Regions from separate parts of the Hydrogenophaga sp. ANAO-22 genome, predicted to be linked through region 1. Evidence: predicted binding sites of a transcription regulator. Region 1 holds the regulator's gene; the other holds the start of a gene.
The links. Region 1 encodes FNR, which switches genes on or off when oxygen is low (the NO sensors DNR and NnrR bind a similar motif). Its sites were predicted from a motif close to TTGATNNNNATCAA; they were not measured.

Region 1 (4,405 bases):
CGCCCTGCCCGTCTGGGGCCTTCTGGTGTTCTACGCGCTGGCCGCGAGCGTGTGGACGGTGTGGCTGTGGATGACCGGGCTCAAGACGGTGCCCGCTTCGCAGGCCGGTGTGTTCACCGTGATGCTGCCGATCAGCGCGGCCGCCATCGGCGTGTTGTTCATGGGCGAGCGGCTGTCGCTCTTGCAAGGCGTGGCGTTCGGCATCGCCCTGCTCGGCCTGGTGCTGGCCACCCTGCCCGGCCGCGCCGCGCCCAAGGCCTGAGCGTTTTTCAGAGACACCAGAGGCCGGTGGGCCGGGTGATGCCCATCCACAGCGCCCAGCCCGAAGTGACGGCCAGGGCCAGCCCGGCCAGGCGGATGCCCCAGCCACCCGAGCGCGCGCCGCGCAGGCGCAGCAGCAGCCACGGCCCGGCGGTGAGCGAGACCGAGGTGCCGATGGAGAACAGAGCCATGATGGCCGCGCCTTCCAGCGCGTTGGCCGAGAGCGAAGCCACCAGCAGCGCCGAGTACAGCAGGCCACAGGGCATGAGCGCCCAGGCCACGCCCAGCACCATGGGCGCGCGCGGCCCCAGTCTCACCATGGCGGGCCGGGCGCGGCGCCACACCTGCTGCCCAAGGTTCTCGATCCAGGCCGGTTGGCGCGCGCGCCAGAGCAGCACCGCGCCCAGGAGCAGCGCGGCCACATGGAACATGGTCCACACCGGCCGCAGCACCGCGGTGTTCGTGCCCAACCAGGCCAGGCCCTGCACCGAGCCGGCCGCGAAGGCGCCGAACAGCGCGTAGCCCAGCATGCGGCTCGCCTGAAAACCCAGCAGGGCCTGCGTGCTGCGCGCGCCAGCCGCGCGGCCGATGCCGGCGCAGGCTGCGCCGCACATGGCCACGCAGTGCGGGCCGCCCACCAGGCCCATGAAGAGCGCCGTGATCGCCATGGAGGTTTGCATGGTGGGCGCCCGCGCCGGCCTCAGATGATGCGCGAGAAGCGCGCGCGGTCGAGGTCGACCTGCAGGTTCTTGTCGAACACCATGGCGATGGCGCGCACCAGGAACCAGCCGGCCTCGGTGACCTGGATGCCGGTCGGGCTCAGGCACACCAGGCCCTCGGCGGCCAGGCCTTCGAGCACCTCGAGTTCGCGCGCGAAGTGGTTCTTGAAACTGATCAGGTGGCCGAGTTCGATCGACTCGAACTGCACCTCGCCCTGGCACATGAGCGCCATGATCACCGCGCGGCGCAGGAGGTCGTCGCGCGTGAGCGCGAGCCCGCGCACGATGGGCAGTCGGCCCTGGTCGAGCAGGTCGCGGTATTCCTCCAGCGTCTTGGCGTTCTGGCTGTAGGTGGCGCCGATGCGCCCGATGGCGGACACGCCGAGCGCGATCAGGTCGCAGTCGGGCTGCGTGCTGTAGCCCTGGAAGTTGCGGTGCAGGCGCCCCTGGCGCTTGGCCACCGCGAGCGCGTCGTTGGGCAGCGCGAAGTGGTCCATGCCCACGTAGACATAGCCGGCGTCGATCAGCGCATCGAGCGACATCGACAGCATGCCGAGCTTGTCGCCCGGGCTGGGCAACTCAGCCGCCGAGATGCGCCGCTGCGGTTTGAAGCGCGATGGCAGGTGGGCATAGGCGTAGAGCGCGATGCGGTCGGGCCGCAGCTCGTTCACCTGCGCCAGCGTGCGCGCGAAAGACGCGGGGGTCTGCAGCGGCAGGCCGTAGATCAGGTCCACGTTGACCGACTCGAAGCCGATGCGCCGCGCCGCGGCCACCAGCGCGAACACCTGCTCGGCGGGCTGCACGCGGTGCACGGCCTTCTGCACCGCGGGGTCGAAGTCCTGCACGCCGAAGCTCAGGCGGTTGAAGCCCAGGCGGGCCAGGGTCTTCAGGCGGTCCTCGGTCACGGTGCGCGGGTCCACCTCCACCGAGTACTCGCCGCCGGGCGCCAGCGTGAAGTGGCGCCGCAGCATGGCCATGAGTTCTTCGAGCTCGGCATCGGAGAGGAAGGTGGGTGTGCCGCCGCCCAGGTGCAGTTGCGACACGCTGTGGCCCTGGCCCAGGTGCGCCACCTGCAGCTCCACCTCGCGCGCCAGGTAGCGCAGGTACTCGGCCGCGCGCGAATGGTGTTTGGTGATGACCTTGTTGCAGGCGCAGTAGTAGCAGACCGATTCGCAGAACGGGATGTGCACGTACAGGGACAGCGGAAGGGCCATCGAGCCCGCTCGGCGCTGTTGCAGCGCCTGGATGTAGTCGTTCTCGGTGAACGCCTCCACGAACCGGTCGGCGGTGGGGTATGAGGTGTAGCGCGGCCCCGGCACGTCAAAACGCTTCAGCAGCTCCTCGGAAATGGCGTGGCTCAAGATCGAATCTCCATCAAGGCCCTCACTGTGCGACAGAGTGTCTGGAATTCCCTTGATCCTGGTCAAAAGGTGGTGAACTGATCCGCTGCCGGGGCGCGAAGTCGACACCGTGGGGGGTATGCTGTAACCTTTTGCGAATCCGGACTTTTCTAATGGACGCTCAACGCATCAAAGTCGCCTGCTCGAGCTGCAACCTGCGCGAGCTGTGCTTGCCCATGGGCTTGAACCCCGACGAGATGGACAAGCTGGACAAGGTGATCTCCAAGCGCCGGCGCATCAAGCGCGGCACGGCGCTGTTCAGCGTGGGGGACAAGTTCACGTCGCTGTACGCCGTGCGCTCGGGCTTCTTCAAGACCTGCGTGACAACGGCCGACGGCCGCGATCAGGTGACGGGCTTCCAGATGACGGGCGAGATCATCGGCCTGGACGGCATCGTGAGCGACCACCATTCCTGCAACGCGGTGGCGCTGGAAGATGCCGAGGTCTGCGTGATGCCGTTCGACCAGGTCGAAGAGCTCTCGCGCGAATTCACCACCCTGCAGCACCACGTGCACAAGATCATGAGCCGCGAGATCGTGCGCGACCATGGCGTGATGCTGCTGCTGGGCAGCATGCGCGCCGAAGAGCGCCTGGCGGCCTTCCTGCTCAACCTGGTGCAGCGCCTGCATGCGCGCGGCTTCTCGCAGTCCGAGCTGGTGCTGCGCATGACGCGCGAAGAGATCGGCAGCTACCTCGGCATGAAGCTCGAGACGGTGAGCCGCACCTTCTCCAAGTTCGTGGAGGACGGCATCATCGATGTGAAGCAGCGCTACGTGCACATCAAGAACACCGACGGCCTGCGCCGCATCGTCAATCCTCAGACTTGCGGATGACGAGCAGCGCGGTCAGCGCGCTCGACACCGCCGTCACCCCCAGAAGACGAAGAAGGCCACGGTGTAGACCGCCTGGCGCGACCAGTCCAGCGGCTGGCCGAACCAGTGCAGGTCGCCCGGGTCCACCATCGCGAAGACCAGCATCTCCAGCACCGCCGCGAGCAGGAAAGCCGGCCAGGCGATGCCCATCCAGTGGCGCGCCTGCACCTCAGCGCTCCGGTTGAGGCACCACCGGCGAAGCCGCGTGGTTGCGCGCCTGGTGCGCGGGCTGCAGCTTGATCAGCGCCTCGGCCTTGGCCTGTCCTTCCAGCGCCAGCGCGGCTTCGCGGTCGCGTTCGAACACGGCCTTGTCGAGCACCGGGTCGGCGTTGTTGACCGCGATGAAGGCGGTGATGAGGCTGGCCACCACCACCACCAGCGGGCCGCCCACCACCAGCCACATGTGTGGGACACGCCACCAGGACACCGGCGGCACGGGGGCCGCCACGGCGGGAGAGCTGGATGGGTTCATGAGAGAGCTCCTTCGAGAAGATGGATCGGATCAGCGCGGCACCAGGAAGGCTGCCTTTTCGGAGACGTGGATCGATTCGTCGCCGATGGCGCGGATGTCGAAATGGATCGGGTGCGAGCCCGGGCTCGCGGCATCGGGCGGGATCTGCACCCGCACCGCCACCGCGCGCACCTCGGTGGAGAGCACCTCCACCTCGGCGCTGGAGTCCAGCGCGATGCCGGGCAGGCCGGAGACACCGATGGCGTAGCGCTGCGGCGACTCGGTGGCGTTCATGATCTGCAGGCGGAACACGTTCTCGATGCGCCCCTGCTCCACCATGCGGGCCAGGGCGCCGCGGTCGCGGATCACGTCCACCTTGAGTGGCGTGCGCATGTAAAGGCTCAGTCCCACGGCGAGGGTGATGGCGCCGAGGATCGCGGTGTAGATCAGCACGCGCGGGCGCAAGGCGCGCCGCAGCATCTGCCGCGTGGTCCAGCCGTTGTCCAGGCCGTTCTCGGTGGAGAAGCGGATCAGCCCACGCGGGTAGCCCACCTTGTCCATCACGTCGTCGCACACGTCGATGCAGGCCGCGCAGCCGATGCAGTCGGACTGCAGGCCGTTGCGGATGTCGATGCCGGTGGGGCACACCTGCACGCACAGCGTGCAGTCCACGCACGAGCCCAGGCCGAGGGCCTTGGGGTC
Region 2 (4,405 bases), 730 kb from region 1:
ACGCTCGACACCTTCGTCGTGCACGAGATCGCCTGGACCGCCACCGCGCGCCACGCCGACATCGTGCTGCCCTGCACCATGACGCTGGAGCGCGAAGACATCGGCGCGACCCCCACCGACCCGCTGGTGGTCGCCATGCACCGCATCGCCGAACCCCATGGCCTGGCGCGTGACGACTACGACATCTTCTGCGACCTGGCCGGGCGCCTGGGCGGCCTGCAGGCTTTCAGCGAAGGCCGGAACACGCGCCAATGGCTGGCGCACCTGTACGAGCGCACGCGCGCCGGGCTCGAAGCCCTGGGCCAGGAGGCGCCGGACTTCGAGACCTTCTGGCAACGCGGCGAGCTCCTGCTGCCGCAGAAGGACGACGACGGCGGCATCCTGCGCGCCTTCCGCCACGACCCCGAGGGCGCGAAGCTCGCCACGCCCAGCGGCAAGGTGCAGATCAGCTCACCCGTGGTGGCCGGCTTCGGTTACGCGGACTGCCCCGGCCACCCGGCCTGGCTGCCCCCGAGCTTCGCGCCCGATGCGGCCCACCCGCTGTGGCTGGTGGCCAACCAGCCGCATTCCAAGCTGCACAGCCAGCTCGACTTCGGCGCCCACAGCCAGTCCACCAAGCGCCAGGGCCGCGAGGTGTGCACCCTGCACCCGGCCGCGGCCGCCGCGCGCGGCATTCGCGAGGGCGACACCGTGCGCCTCTTCAACGAGATCGGGGCCTGCCTGGCCAGCGCGCGCCTGTGCGCCGACATGCGCGAAGACGTGATTCAGCTGCCCACCGGCGCCTGGTACGACCCCGTGCAGGATGCCCAGGGCCGGCCGATGTGCGCCCACGGCAACCCCAATGTGCTCACCCGGGACGTCGGCACCTCGTCGCTGGCCCAGGGCTGCGCGGGCCAGCTCAGCACGGTTCAGGTGGAGCGTTTCGACGGACCGCTGCCGCCGATCCGCGCCTACGAACCGCCGCCGTCAGGCTGAGGCGTCGCCCTGGAAGGCCCCGCTGCGGTAGGTCACCACCAGCGTGTCGCGCCAGCCCAGGGCATCGCCTTCCAGCGGCTGGATCGGCGTGCTCTCGTGGATCACGCGCGCGTCGTCGAGCAGCAGCAGCGACCACGGCTCGCGCAGCGTGAAGCGCTGGCCGCTCGGGCCGTTGGCTTCGAACACGCGGCTCTCGCCGCCCTTGATGGCGTGGCGGTCCACCATGAACACGGCCACCAGGTCCACACCGTCGCGGTGCGCGCCTTCGGGCGTGGGCCGCCCGATGCCGTCGGTGGTGTCGATGCGGAACACGTGGGCCTCCACGCTCCAGGGCTGCGCGCCGCGCAGCGCGCTGGCGGCCTCGCCCAGCCGGGCCAGCAGGCGGCTCCACACCGGCTGCGCCACCGTGGCCGGCTCCATGGGTTCGAACCAGCGCTGCATGCCGCCGTGCAGGGCGTTGTACTCCAGCGGCTGCCAGTGCGCGCGGTGCGGCACCTGCCGCACGCGGTCGTCCTCCACCACGAAGCAGCTGTGGCGGCGGCTGCGGTAGCGCCCGCCGTCCTTCAGGTAGGCGTCGGGCGGCAGCTGGTTCCAGCCGGTGTGCAGCCCGGCCAGGTCCACCGGCCGCGCGGCGAGCCACTCGCCCACGGCCTCGGCGCTCAGCAAGGCGAAGCCGGTGGTTTTCAAGGCGCTGTGCACATCGGACAGCGGCACGTAAGGGGGCTGGAATTCGCTGGTCATATGGCCGCCCAGTGTAGCGGCGCGCCAGCAGGCGCACGGCCTGTCGGGCCTTGGCATGGCGCGCGTTTGCGCTGGATCAAGGCGCCGGCGCGCCGCCGCTGCCAAGCTTGGGCCCCAAGGAGCAGCACCCGATGGACAACACCGCGCAATGGACCGAGGCCCTCTGGCTGGACTTCGACCCGCTGGACAACATGAATCGCGAACTCATGGCGCGGCTGGCCCGCGCGCAGACCGCCAGCGACGCGGAGCTGCCGCAGGCCTGGGCCGAGCTGGTGTCGCACGTGGCCACGCATTTCGGCCAGGAAGACAGCTGGATGCGCGAGACCGGCCACGGCCAGGCGGACGCGCACGCGCTGGCGCACCGCGTGGTGCTCAACCTGCTGCGCGAGGGCCTGGGACAGGTCCGCGGCGGCCAGCTCGGGACCGTGCGCCAGATGGCGCGCGAACTGGGTTCGTGGTTCGCCAAGCACACGCACGCCTTCGACGCCGGGCTGGCGCTGCACCTGCGAAGCCACGCGCTCAGCTGAACCGATCCGCTGCACCGACCCGCCACCGTTCCCGCGCACCAGCCACCCACCCACGAGGTGGCGCGCCATTCCCGAGGAGACAAGCCATGACCGAAGAATCCCCACCGCCACCGCCGTCGGTGTTCGACCTGCGACTGGCCGAGTTGAACGCCGGCGACCCGCTGCGCTGGCTGCGCCTGGGCTGGCGCGATTTCCTGCGCAGCCGCGTCGGCCTGTTCTACGGCCTGTGTTTTTTCCTCATGGGGCACGCGCTGATGGCCGTGTTCCGCGCCGCGCCGGCCTATGTGCTGGCGCTCTCGGCCGGCTTCCTGCTGCTGGGGCCGTTCCTGTGCCTGGGCCTGTACCACGTGAGCCGCGCGCTGCAGGAAGGCCGCGAGCCCTCGCTGCCGGACTCGCTGCTGGCCTGGGAGCAGACCAAGGGCTCGATCGCGATCTTCGCGGGCGTGCTGCTCATCCTGGAAATGCTGTGGGGCCGCGCCTCGCTGGTGGTGTTCGCGGTCAGCTTCAGCACCCTGCCCGACACCGCCAACCTGCTCTCGCAGCTGCTGGCGCGCGAGAACCTGGAGTTCCTGATCACCTACACCCTGGTGGGCGGTGTGTTCGCGGGCCTGATCTTCGTCACCAGCGCGGTCTCGATCCCCATGATCCTGGACCGTGAGGTCGATGCGATCTCGGCCGCGCTCACCAGCATCCGCGCCTGCCTGCAAAACCCGGGCGTGATGGCCTGGTGGGGCGCGCTGATCACGCTGCTGGTGGTGCTGGCCATGCTGCCGTGGTTCCTGGGCCTGATCGTCGTCGGCCCGGTGGTGGGCCACGCCACCTGGCACGCCTACCGCCAGGTGGTGCCCCCGCGCTGAGCCTCAGGCCTTGAGCTTCACCACCAGGCGCCCGCGCACCTGGCCGGCCAGGATCTGGCTGCCGGCGGCGATCGCGTCTGGCAGCGCGATCTCTGTCGTGATCGACGCCAGCTGTTCGCGGTTGATCGTCTTCGCGAGCGCGTCCCACGCGGCCTCGCGTTTGGCCATGGGCGCCATCACACTGTCGATGCCGCAAAGCGTGATGCCGCGCAGGATGAACGGCGCCACGCTCGCGGGCAGGTCCATGCCCTGGGCCAGGCCGCAGGCCGCCACCGCGCCGCCGTAGCGTGTGCTGGCGCAGGCGTTGGCCAGGGTGTGGCTGCCCACCGAATCCACCACGCCGATCCAGCGCTCCTTCTGCAGCGGTTTGCCCGGCGCGCTCAGGTCGTTGCGGTCGATCACGCTGGCCGCGCCCAGCGATTTCAGGTAGTCGGCTTCCTGCGGCCGACCGGTGGAGGCCACCACGGTGTGGCCCAGACCGGCCAGCAGCGAGATCGCCACGCTGCCCACGCCACCACCCGCGCCGGTCACCAGCACCTCGCCGCTGCCGGCGGCCACGCCCGCGTCGGCCCAGTGTTTCTGCAGCGCCTGCACGCACAGCATGGCGGTGTAGCCGGCCGTGCCCAGCGACATGGCGTCGCGCTCGCTCAGCGTGTCGGGCAGTGCCACCAGCCAGTCGCCCTTGACGCGCGCCATCTGCGACAGCCCGCCCCAGTGCGTCTCCCCCACGCCGAAGCCGTTGAGCAGCACGCGGTCGCCGGCCTTCCATTTCGGGTGGTCGCTCTGCGTCACCGAGCCGGCGAAGTCGATGCCGGGCACCATGGGGAAGCTGCGCACCACGGGCGACTTTCCGGTGATGGCCAGGCCGTCCTTGTAGTTGATGGTGGAGCAGTCCACGCGCACCGTCACGTCGCCGCTGGCGGGCAGTTGCGCCTCGTCGAGCTGCGTGAGTTCGCAGCGGTAGCCCGACTCGGGTTGGGTGATCAGCAGGGCTTCGAACACGGTCATCTCCTAGGAAGGGGTGGCAGGGGCCGACTCGCGCCAGAGGCGCACCGTGAGCCACCAGGCCAGCAGCGAATCGGTCAGCGCCATCAGACCGAGCACGAGGCGCAGCGCATCGGGCGGGTCGGTGAGCTGCACGAACAGCGCGATGCAGGACGACAGCAGCTGCAGGCCGACCATGAGCCAGAAAAGGCCACGGTGCGGCTGCCAGAGGCGGCGGAGGGTCTCGGACGGGGACGGCATGCCCTATTGTGCCGGCCCCGGCCCGCCGCCAAGGTCGCTCAGGCGCCCCGGACGGGGGCG

Region 2: ABSY19_RS22895 (bacteriohemerythrin) is a predicted target of FNR. The motif match lies at 1,783-1,796, and genes of this name have one in related genera.

What each region holds. Positions count from the first base shown of each region.
Region 1 covers NZ_CP159956.1:5,472,062-5,476,466, reverse strand. Annotated here, with positions in the region: gene ABSY19_RS26600 (DMT family transporter) at 1-262, shown strand, start outside; gene ABSY19_RS26595 (sulfite exporter TauE/SafE family protein) at 270-941, opposite strand; gene hemN (oxygen-independent coproporphyrinogen III oxidase) at 962-2,341, opposite strand; gene fnr (fumarate/nitrate reduction transcriptional regulator Fnr) at 2,494-3,213, shown strand; partial or broken gene ABSY19_RS26580 (hypothetical protein) at 3,191-3,402, opposite strand; gene ABSY19_RS26575 (nitrogen fixation protein FixH) at 3,422-3,724, opposite strand; gene ccoG (cytochrome c oxidase accessory protein CcoG) at 3,755-4,405, opposite strand, start outside.
Region 2 covers NZ_CP159956.1:4,738,102-4,742,506, reverse strand. Annotated here, with positions in the region: gene ABSY19_RS22905 (molybdopterin-dependent oxidoreductase) at 1-975, shown strand, start outside; gene ABSY19_RS22900 (2OG-Fe dioxygenase family protein) at 967-1,716, opposite strand; gene ABSY19_RS22895 (bacteriohemerythrin) at 1,848-2,243, shown strand; gene ABSY19_RS22890 (DUF2189 domain-containing protein) at 2,330-3,100, shown strand; gene ABSY19_RS22885 (MDR family oxidoreductase) at 3,104-4,108, opposite strand; gene ABSY19_RS22880 (hypothetical protein) at 4,112-4,345, opposite strand; gene ABSY19_RS22875 (efflux transporter outer membrane subunit) at 4,384-4,405, opposite strand, start outside.